Regions from separate parts of the Serratia sp. CoH_134_PS_4 genome, predicted to be linked through region 3. Evidence: predicted binding sites of a transcription regulator. Region 3 holds the regulator's gene; each other region holds the start of a gene.

Evidence for each region. Region 3 encodes Fur, which represses iron uptake genes when iron is present. Its sites were predicted from a motif close to ATAATAATGAGAACNACTATCAA; they were not measured.
Region 1: the regulator Fur is predicted to act here: its motif matches at 1,339-1,361, upstream of AC2FCQ_RS03035 (TonB-dependent receptor domain-containing protein).
Region 2: the regulator Fur is predicted to act here: its motif matches at 925-947, upstream of exbB (tol-pal system-associated acyl-CoA thioesterase).
Region 4: the regulator Fur is predicted to act here: its motif matches at 1,120-1,142, upstream of sodA (superoxide dismutase [Mn]).

The regions. Positions count from the first base shown of each region.
Region 1 is NZ_JBXWKI010000001.1:662,254-664,461, forward strand. Features, by position in the region: gene AC2FCQ_RS03035 (TonB-dependent receptor domain-containing protein) at 1-1,204, opposite strand, end outside; gene AC2FCQ_RS03040 (serralysin family metalloprotease) at 1,524-2,208, opposite strand, start outside.
Region 2 is NZ_JBXWKI010000005.1:80,998-83,205, reverse strand. Features, by position in the region: gene metC (cystathionine beta-lyase) at 1-565, opposite strand, end outside; gene exbB (tol-pal system-associated acyl-CoA thioesterase) at 1,021-1,995, shown strand; gene exbD (TonB system transport protein ExbD) at 1,999-2,208, shown strand, end outside.
Region 3 is NZ_JBXWKI010000004.1:45,645-47,852, reverse strand. Features, by position in the region: gene AC2FCQ_RS08560 (glycosyltransferase) at 1-502, shown strand, start outside; gene fur (ferric iron uptake transcriptional regulator) at 709-1,155, opposite strand; gene fldA (flavodoxin FldA) at 1,476-2,015, opposite strand.
Region 4 is NZ_JBXWKI010000007.1:195,889-198,096, reverse strand. Features, by position in the region: gene AC2FCQ_RS13365 (methyl-accepting chemotaxis protein) at 1-296, opposite strand, end outside; gene sodA (superoxide dismutase [Mn]) at 421-1,041, opposite strand; gene fdhD (formate dehydrogenase accessory sulfurtransferase FdhD) at 1,169-1,987, opposite strand; gene fdnG (formate dehydrogenase-N subunit alpha) at 2,142-2,208, shown strand, end outside.

The DNA.
Region 1 (2,208 bases), on a different contig from region 3:
TTGGCGCCGGTTCTTCCCGGAATGGTCGCTCGGTATCCGCCACGCGTGCATTAACCCCACCACTCAGCGTATGGCGACCCAACGTTTTGGCGATCTGTGTTTCAAAACCGTAGGTGTTAACGTTGTAGTCGGAGTAAACCCGCTCCATGCTGCCGGTACTGGTCGGCATGTAGGTGTTATCATGTGCTTGAGTCTGCTGGTAATAGATTTTTGATGTCAGGGTATCGACAAAATCATTGTATGGCGTCCATTCATCTTTCAGGCTGACGCCCCAACGGCGCGTATTGCTCTGCTGCTGTGCGGTGCCCAGAATGGCGCTTCCGGCCGAATTCCAACTGTCGTAATGGGTATGGTTGGTTTTGTCGTAGTAATCTACCGTGCCGGTGAGTTTGTGCTCGTCGCTGGGTTGCCAGATGCCGGAAGCCATCAGCGCATTGGAATGCCAGTTGGCCGGATAAGCCTCATTGGTACCACTGTTATTTTGCGTTTCCTGCCCATCCCGGCGGCTATACACAAACACCCCTCGCAACTGCTCATCGCCTGCGGCAGCGGTGATGCCGTTATGCCAACTGCGATTGGATGAGTCGTAATCGCTTTGGTAACCAAAGTAGGTCTGCTTGGTGGGTGACAGATACTGGTCCGCCGTCTTGGGTGAAAACGATACCGCGCCACCGATAGAGGTATTACTGCGTTCTGTTGACGTCGCCCCCGACTCAATGTCCACTTGGCCGTACATGTAAGGGTCAAGATAGTCCCTGCCGATACCGAAAGTGTTGAGCCCCGCACGGCTAACATAGCTACGCCCAGTCGCATCTGGTTGTGGGATCCCATCGACATCCAGCCCTACACGGTTACTCTCCAGACCACGGATGTTATATCCGGTGTAACCACTGCGATCGAACCCGCTTTTCCCGGAAGAAGAGCCACCACTGACACCCGTTGCACCAATCAGCGTTTCATAACGCATTATTGAGCCAAAATCATTCCCCCCTTTTTTTTGCATATCTTGTGCAGAAATCGTGGTTATTGTTCCGGCTTTTTTTTCAATTACCGGTGCAACAACCGTTATTTCCTCTTCATTTTGCGTGGTCTTTTGTATTAAGGGTTTATTTACTTCACCATTAACGTAAAAAGTGGTGCTGACCAGAGCCCCGCATAGGACGGACTGCCCGATAATTCCCCGGTAATTAAAAGTTTTGCGCATGTATTAACCCTGCATTAATTATTAGTATAAGCTCGCAGTTGCTTCGTCACCCGGGAGTTAACCGGGATCAACAATATTAATGAAAAGTAATAATGTAAAAATAAAGGTCTTTCTACGTAGACTTGATGAAACACATGATAATGATAATGCTTATCATAAGCAATATCATCACAATATTGATTGATGTATTGACGCACTATTTCCCTATTGCTTACGCAATCCTTACATAGCGGTACTACAGTAGGCCGGAGACGGAGGTTCAAGCATGCAGGGATGAAAAACCCTGAGAGAACGGTGGGCATAACCCACCGTGACTGAGTTAAACAATAAAGTCTGTCGCCGTATTCGCCTGCCCTACAATTTGAACCAGGAAGTCTGGAGAGGCGTGACCATTTATATTCAGCGCTAATTCACTTAAATTGCTTTGTGAATTATAGGTCAGCAGTGCTTCCCCTGCCTGGCCACTGAAATTGTCAACAAAATGAATAAAGTCCGCACCTTTAGCGCCGTGATTAAAGAAGGACAGATCAATTTTGTCGATGCCGGTTTCAAAGTCCACGATCTTATCAGGGGATGCGAAAGGTGAATCACTCACCGCTGCGAAAACAAAAATATCGTTGCCGCTGCCACCATATAGCTGATCCTGCCCCCCACCGCCGTAGATCACATCATTACCGGCACCGCCGTAGAGAATATTGGCGGCGTTATTACCGACGATAACATCATTACCCGAACCACCGATGGCATTTTCAATAATTGCACCCAGTGCAATGGACACGTTCCCCTTCAACCCACCGACATCAGAGAAGGAGCCTTCTGTCAGGTTGATGCGCTGGTTCTGCGTATAGCCGGAGAAATCAAGGGTATCATTACCGCCCGCATCCCAAACGGAGAAAACCAATTTCTGGCTGCTGTCCGTCGCCGTGTAGAAGTCCCTGCCGGTATTGGAGTTGAACCCGTATACCGTATCCCCGGTACGGGTACTGGTATTCGCGCCATAGAGA
Region 2 (2,208 bases), on a different contig from region 3:
CCCAGGTGTTATCGATCATGATCACCACGTCCGGCGCCACAGCACGAATAGCCTGCACCATCGCCGGGATATCCTGAACCTCCATGGTGATCGAACCCGGCGATTCAAGGAACACCACGCGCGTATTGGGCTGAATCAGCCCGGCGATATCGGCACCTATTAATGGATCGAAATAGGTCGTCGTTACGTTCATACGGCTCAGGATATGGGTGCAAAAATCCTGCGTTGGTTCATAGACAGAACCTGTCATCAACAGGTGATCCCCAGCGCTGACGAAGGACAAGATGGCGTTGGAAACCGCCGCCGCACCGCAAGGGTAAAGCACACAACCCGCTCCGCCTTCCAGTTCGACCATCGCATCTTGCAACGCGAAATGGGTCAGGGTGCCGCGCCGGCCATAAAACAGCTCGCCATGAGCGCGCTTGGCGGTGGCGTGCTTTTTGGCTGCGACGGAATCAAAGACCAGTGAAGAAGCGCGCTGGGTGACGGGATTGACGGAGCCCTGTGTATAGCGCTTGCTGCGCCCGGCGCCGATCAGGGTGGTTTCGATGTTCTTTGACGTCATGGGAGCGGGCTCACCTTATTGGGTCTTCACGGGCCATTTACGAGAGTCCTTACGTTAGCATGACATTTAATAGCCATCCAGACGTTTTAACCGCCAAATGCAGAAACGGATGCAATCCTCTGCCCGATGCTGTTCCTGCACGTCATCCTTCTGCAGGGCCGCAATGACCAAGCGGATTTATCGGTAAATTCGTGATGTGACGACAAAATGCGATAAAACGATGACGTTGTTGCAGCCCTGTGCCGTAAAAGTGACGAAAAACCTTATAAAAGGTGCTTATAGGGCCGAACAGGTCGCGAATGGGTTAGCGGGAGAGCGTTGCGGACGCCGTGGCGATAATTTTCCCGATTATTTGGTAAATAATAATGAGAACTACTATCAATCCCTGAGTGGTTTGATATGATCGCACGCTGAATTATTCCTCAATTTTGATTGGTAACGGGTGGAGGCACAGCGTGAAAACGGCTGGCAAGAATTTAAATCAAGGATCGTTCGGTCAGGGCCGGGCGCAATGGGGCCAGGCATTCGGCCGCGGTCTGATCGCTTCAATGGTATTAGTGGTGGGTCTGGCCGGTAGCGCTCAGGCAGCACCGGCGGCTAATCCAGCCGTTACCGAAAGCGTTACTCCGGCTGCGGCGCCTGCTGTTGCAGCCACGCCGGAAAATGTCACGCCGGTGAACCCACAACCGACCATCCAACCGCCAGAAACCCGCGGTATGGACCTGTCCGTTTGGGGCATGTACCAACATGCGGACATCGTGGTAAAAATCGTGATGATCGGTTTGGTGCTGGCATCTATTGTCACCTGGACCATCTTGTTCTCTAAAGGCAGCGAACTGTTCCGCGCCAAGCGCCGTCTGCGCCGTGAACAGTTGGCGTTAGCCAACGTCCGCTCGCTGGACGAAGCCTCTGAGCTGGCGCAAAGCTTCTCGGACGAGAGCATCAGTTCCGTATTGCTGAACGATGCACAGAACGAGCTGGAGCTGTCGGCGGCATCCAACGACAACAACGGCATCAAGGAACGTACCGGTTTCCGTCTGGAGCGCCGCGTAGCGGGCTACAGCCGTAATATGGGCCGTGGCAATGGCTTCCTGGCGACCATCGGTGCCATTTCGCCGTTTGTCGGTCTGTTCGGTACCGTTTGGGGCATCATGAACAGCTTTATCGGCATTGCCCACTCGCAGACCACCAACCTGGCAGTCGTTGCACCCGGCATCGCAGAAGCGCTGCTGGCCACCGCTCTGGGCTTGGTCGCCGCGATCCCGGCGGTGGTGATTTATAACATCTTTGCCCGCGTGATCAGCGGCCACCGTGCACAGGTTGGCGACGTAGCGGCGCAGGTTCTGCTGTTGCTGGGTCGCGGTTTGGATCTGGCCGCCACGGCGGAAGCCAAACGTTCACAGCATTCACACCAACTGCGGGTGGGGTGAGTTATGGCGATGCGCTTAAATGAAGATTTGGACGACAGCGGCGAACTGCATGAAATCAACGTGACGCCGTTTATCGACGTTATGCTGGTGCTGTTGATCATCTTTATGGTGGCCGCGCCGCTGGCAACGGTAGATATCCGTGTCGATCTTCCGGCGTCCTCCGCCAAACCGCAGCCGCGCCCGGAAAAACCGGTGTTTCTGTCGGTGAAAGCG
Region 3 (2,208 bases):
GAGCTACCTGGAATACTGTTCCGTTGGCAATCGTGCTGGGCTGGATCTGGTGTCTTTGCAGCAGGCGCAAAATATCGAACCTTACCTGGATCTGATCACCGTGGCTTACGATCGGCGCGGAGAGTTTATCGGTTTTTTCAATGCGGCGACCGTCAGTGAACTGTATGCCATAGACACGGACTACCTTTATCGCGATGAAATGAAACCTCTTGATGAGGCTTACGACAGCTTTGTGCAAAGCCACTGTGTCGCTGACGATTATTTTGTCTGTAGCTTGGCGATTGAGAGCCAATTTCGGGGGCTGGGGTATTTTAACCAAATGTTTGCCTTGATTCAGCTACAGGCGGATCAACGCCAGGCGAAAAACATCGCGCTGTGCGTCTGGCAAAGTAGTGATGCCTGCAAAATGTATTTGAACAAGGGGTTCCGTATTCGTGGTGTGTTCGACCAAGCCAAGGCAATGTTTTTTGATCGGCTGCTCTTTCTTGAATATGCATTGTAACGAGTTTACTCATCCGCGTGTCGGCGGGGGAGTTGACGTTGAAGTGGGTGTAAGTGGGAAGTGAGAAGTACCGTGGAGAAGTGCCGCTGCAATTGTTGTCATTTAGCTATGATCTTTCCCCGGGCCTGTCCGGGGATTTTTTTATCTATTTGCTTCAGGCATAAAAAAACCGCCGTTAAGGCGGTTCTCAATGCCGGTTAAGGGCATTATTTTTTGTCGTGCAGAGTGTCGTCTTCGCGGCAGTCACCCGTTTCACAGTGGCCGTACAGGTACAGGCTGTGGTTGGTGAGCTTGATGCCGTGTTGTTTGGCGATATCACGCTGACGCACTTCGATAGATTCATCGCTGAATTCGATCACTTTGCCACAATCCAGGCAAATCAGGTGGTCGTGATGATGTTGCTGGGTCAGTTCGAACACGGACTTGCCGCCTTCGAAGTTGTGACGAGTCACAATGCCTGCATCATCAAATTGGTTCAGTACGCGGTAAACCGTAGCCAGGCCAATTTCTTCGCCCATATCTATCAGTTTTTTGTACAGATCTTCCGCACTGACGTGATGGCATTCCGGATTTTGCAGTACTTCCAGGATTTTGAGTCGCGGAAGCGTGACTTTTAAGCCGGCCTTCTTCAATGCGGTGTTGTTGTCAGTCATGCGGATTCAGTCCTGTTACTATGCTAATCAAGTTGAGGCGTTCTCGCCTGTGGCATCGGTCGGCACAAAGTGTTAATTGCGTCTCATTATAGAACCGGTTGGCCTAAATAGAAACCGCCGGTTGTTAACAAAGATATAATTGCACTATTGCATGTTGCACACGCAACGTCTTGATGGATGGGATAAACCGATATCTCAGTCTACCTTGACGATGTGAGAAGTTACAAATGTGTATCTTCTATTGCAGTAATCCGTACTGCCGATGACGGCCCTGCCGGCAACACTATGCACTTTGCAGGGCTTTTGTTCAACCTTTGGCGTTACCCGACGATCTCGGCCAGGCTCAACTCTTCGACGATTTGTTTTACCCAACCTTCGACACGTTCATTGGTCAGTTCTGGCTGGCGATCTTCGTCAATGGCGAGACCGATGAAGTGGCTGTCACTCGCCAGGCCTTTCGACGCTTCGAAGTGGTAACCTTTGGTTGGCCAGTGGCCTACAATGGCGGCGCCACGTGGTTCAATGATGTCGCGGATAGTCCCCATCGCATCACAGAAATATTCTGCATAGTCTTCTTGGTCGCCACAGCCAAACAGCGCAACCAGCTTGCCGTTGAAGTCGATCTCTTCCAGCGTTGGGAAGAAGTCATCCCAGTCACACTGGGCTTCGCCGTAGTACCATGTCGGGATACCGAGCAACAGAATATCGAAACCTTCCAGGTCTTCTTTGCTGCTTTTGGCGATGTCGTGAATTTCGCAAACATCGTCGCCAAACTGTTGCTTAAGAATTTTCTGGATCATCTTGGCAATGTTTTCGGTATTGCCAGTGTCGCTGCCAAAGAAAATGCCTACATTAGCCATATCGCGTATAACCTTTAAATTCAATAAATTGCATTACACGATGTTAGCGCTGACCACGATAACACCGATTAAAATGATGCCATAGCAAGGGAAACCCTTACCGGTAATTGCGTATCATGCCAGAAATTTACCCCGGGGTTTTATCACGTTTATGCGATACCGGGTGGAATAAAACGATGTTGATCGGGCGTCA
Region 4 (2,208 bases), on a different contig from region 3:
TGGCCCTGGTTGATCAGCTTCACCGCATTTTCGATGCTGGTGCGGTTATTGTTGAGGTATTCCGGTTTGTAGGTTTGCCCGAAGAGCGCACGGTTATATTTGGCCTGATTGATTTCGTCGTTCAGACGATTGCTAAAATCGATGCGATAGGCCCGTGATTCAATGATATGGAGATACTGTGCGCCAGTACCGGCGATGATTGCGGTCAGCAACAGCATGAGACCAAATCCGAGACCGAGCTTTTTACCGACGGTGAGATGAACGAACTTTCCTGCCAATGTTTGCAATGCCGCCATAATGATTTTCCTTTCCGGGCGAACGTCAATTGAACAAACCATCGGCAAAGAGCGGTCAAACTTTAGCGAATTTTGGTCAAAAAAATACCCGCATTAAGCGGGTATCTTTATTGCCGAGTGCGAATTACTTCTTCGCAGCGAAGCGTGCAGCGGCTTCATCCCAGTTAACCACGTTCCAGAATGCTTTGATGTAGTCTGGACGTTTGTTTTGATATTTCAGGTAGTAAGCGTGTTCCCACACGTCCAGGCCCACGATTGGGAAACCTGAAGCGCCGGCAACGGCTTCGCCCATCAGCGGGCTGTCTTGGTTAGCGGTAGAGACTACAGCCAGTTTGTCGCCTTTCAGCACCAGCCAAGCCCAACCTGAACCGAAGCGGGTCGCTGCGGCTTTCTCGAACTCTTCCTGGAATTTCTCAACGCTGCCGAAATCACGTTCGATAGCCGCTTTCAGATCGCCACCCAGGGTGGTGCCGATTTTCAGGCCTTTCCAGAACAGGCTGTGGTTAGCGTGACCGCCAGCGTTGTTACGCATGAAGGTGCGTTTGTCAGCAGGCACTTTATCCAGATCCTGGATCAGTTCTTCAACGCTGTATTGAGCCAGTTCTGGGTAAGCTTCCAGCACGGTGTTGGCGTTGTTAACGTAAGTCTGGTGGTGTTTGGTGTGATGGATTTCCATCGTCTGCTTGTCGAAATGCGGTTCCAGTGCGTCGTAGGCGTACGGCAGGGATGGCAGTGAGTAACTCATAATCATCATCTCCAAGGGTATATGGGCGGCGCATTATGTGAGCACCGCGTAAGCAGTCGGATCATTATAGTTATTTAAATGATATTGAAAATGATTATCAATGCCCTACTTATTGTGTGGCTTTAGCCTAATCAACAATGCGCTGCGGGTGGGTAAACACCGTGGCACGGCCGGGTTTACTGAAGCCGACCAACGTGAGGTTGCTGCGTTCGGCGATCTCCACGGCTAATGAAGTGGCCGCCGACACCACGAACAAAATCTCCACGCCACACATCGCAGCCTTCTGCACCATTTCATAGCTGGCACGGCTGGACGTTAATACCGCGCCCTGCTGCCAACCCTGTTGTGCACGGACGCCGAGCAGTTTATCCAGGGCAACATGACGGCCGACGTCTTCACATCCACCGAGCAATTCCCCTTGCGGCGATAACCAGGCGGCGGCATGGGTGCAACCGGTCAGTTGCCCCACTTCCTGCACTTCTCGCAGTTGTTTCAATGCGGAATCAAGATGGGTGAGGGAAAAGCGCTGGGTGAAAGGTAGCGCAGGCAGCGGACGGAAAATATCCGCCAACTGTTCAATACCACATACGCCGCAGCCGGTGCGGCCTGCCATGGCACGACGGCGTGCCTTCAAACCGGTAAAACGACGGCTGGAGAGCTCTATTTGTACCTCCAGCCCGTTACAGGTTTGGTTAATCTCTATACTGTAGATATCGCGTGGTGATTCGATGATGCCTTCCGACAGGGAAAAACCCAGGGCGAATGCCTCCAGATCTTTGGGCGTGCACATCATGACCACGTGAGAGATGCCATTATAGACCAGCGCGACCGGGACTTCTTCCGCCAGCCAGTCCGGCTGTGCGGTGGCGAGTTGCCCGCGTTGATGAACCTGAGCCTGGGTCACCCCTGTGAGCTGTGTCTCATTTATAAGTTGGTCTGAGTTTATATTGTTCACTTAACTGGCACCTGTTTGTAACAACCACATACACGCTGTGGTAATATTGCCACCGTAAAAACAACAGTAATTTTAGCGCTTCCCGCTTCCAGGGGGAAAGCGCCATTTGAAACAATGTGACAATCGCGAGTGAAAGGAGACCCCCATGCAGGTCAGCAGAAGGCAGTTCTTTAAGATCTGCGCTGGCGGTATGGCAGGAACGACGGTGGCTG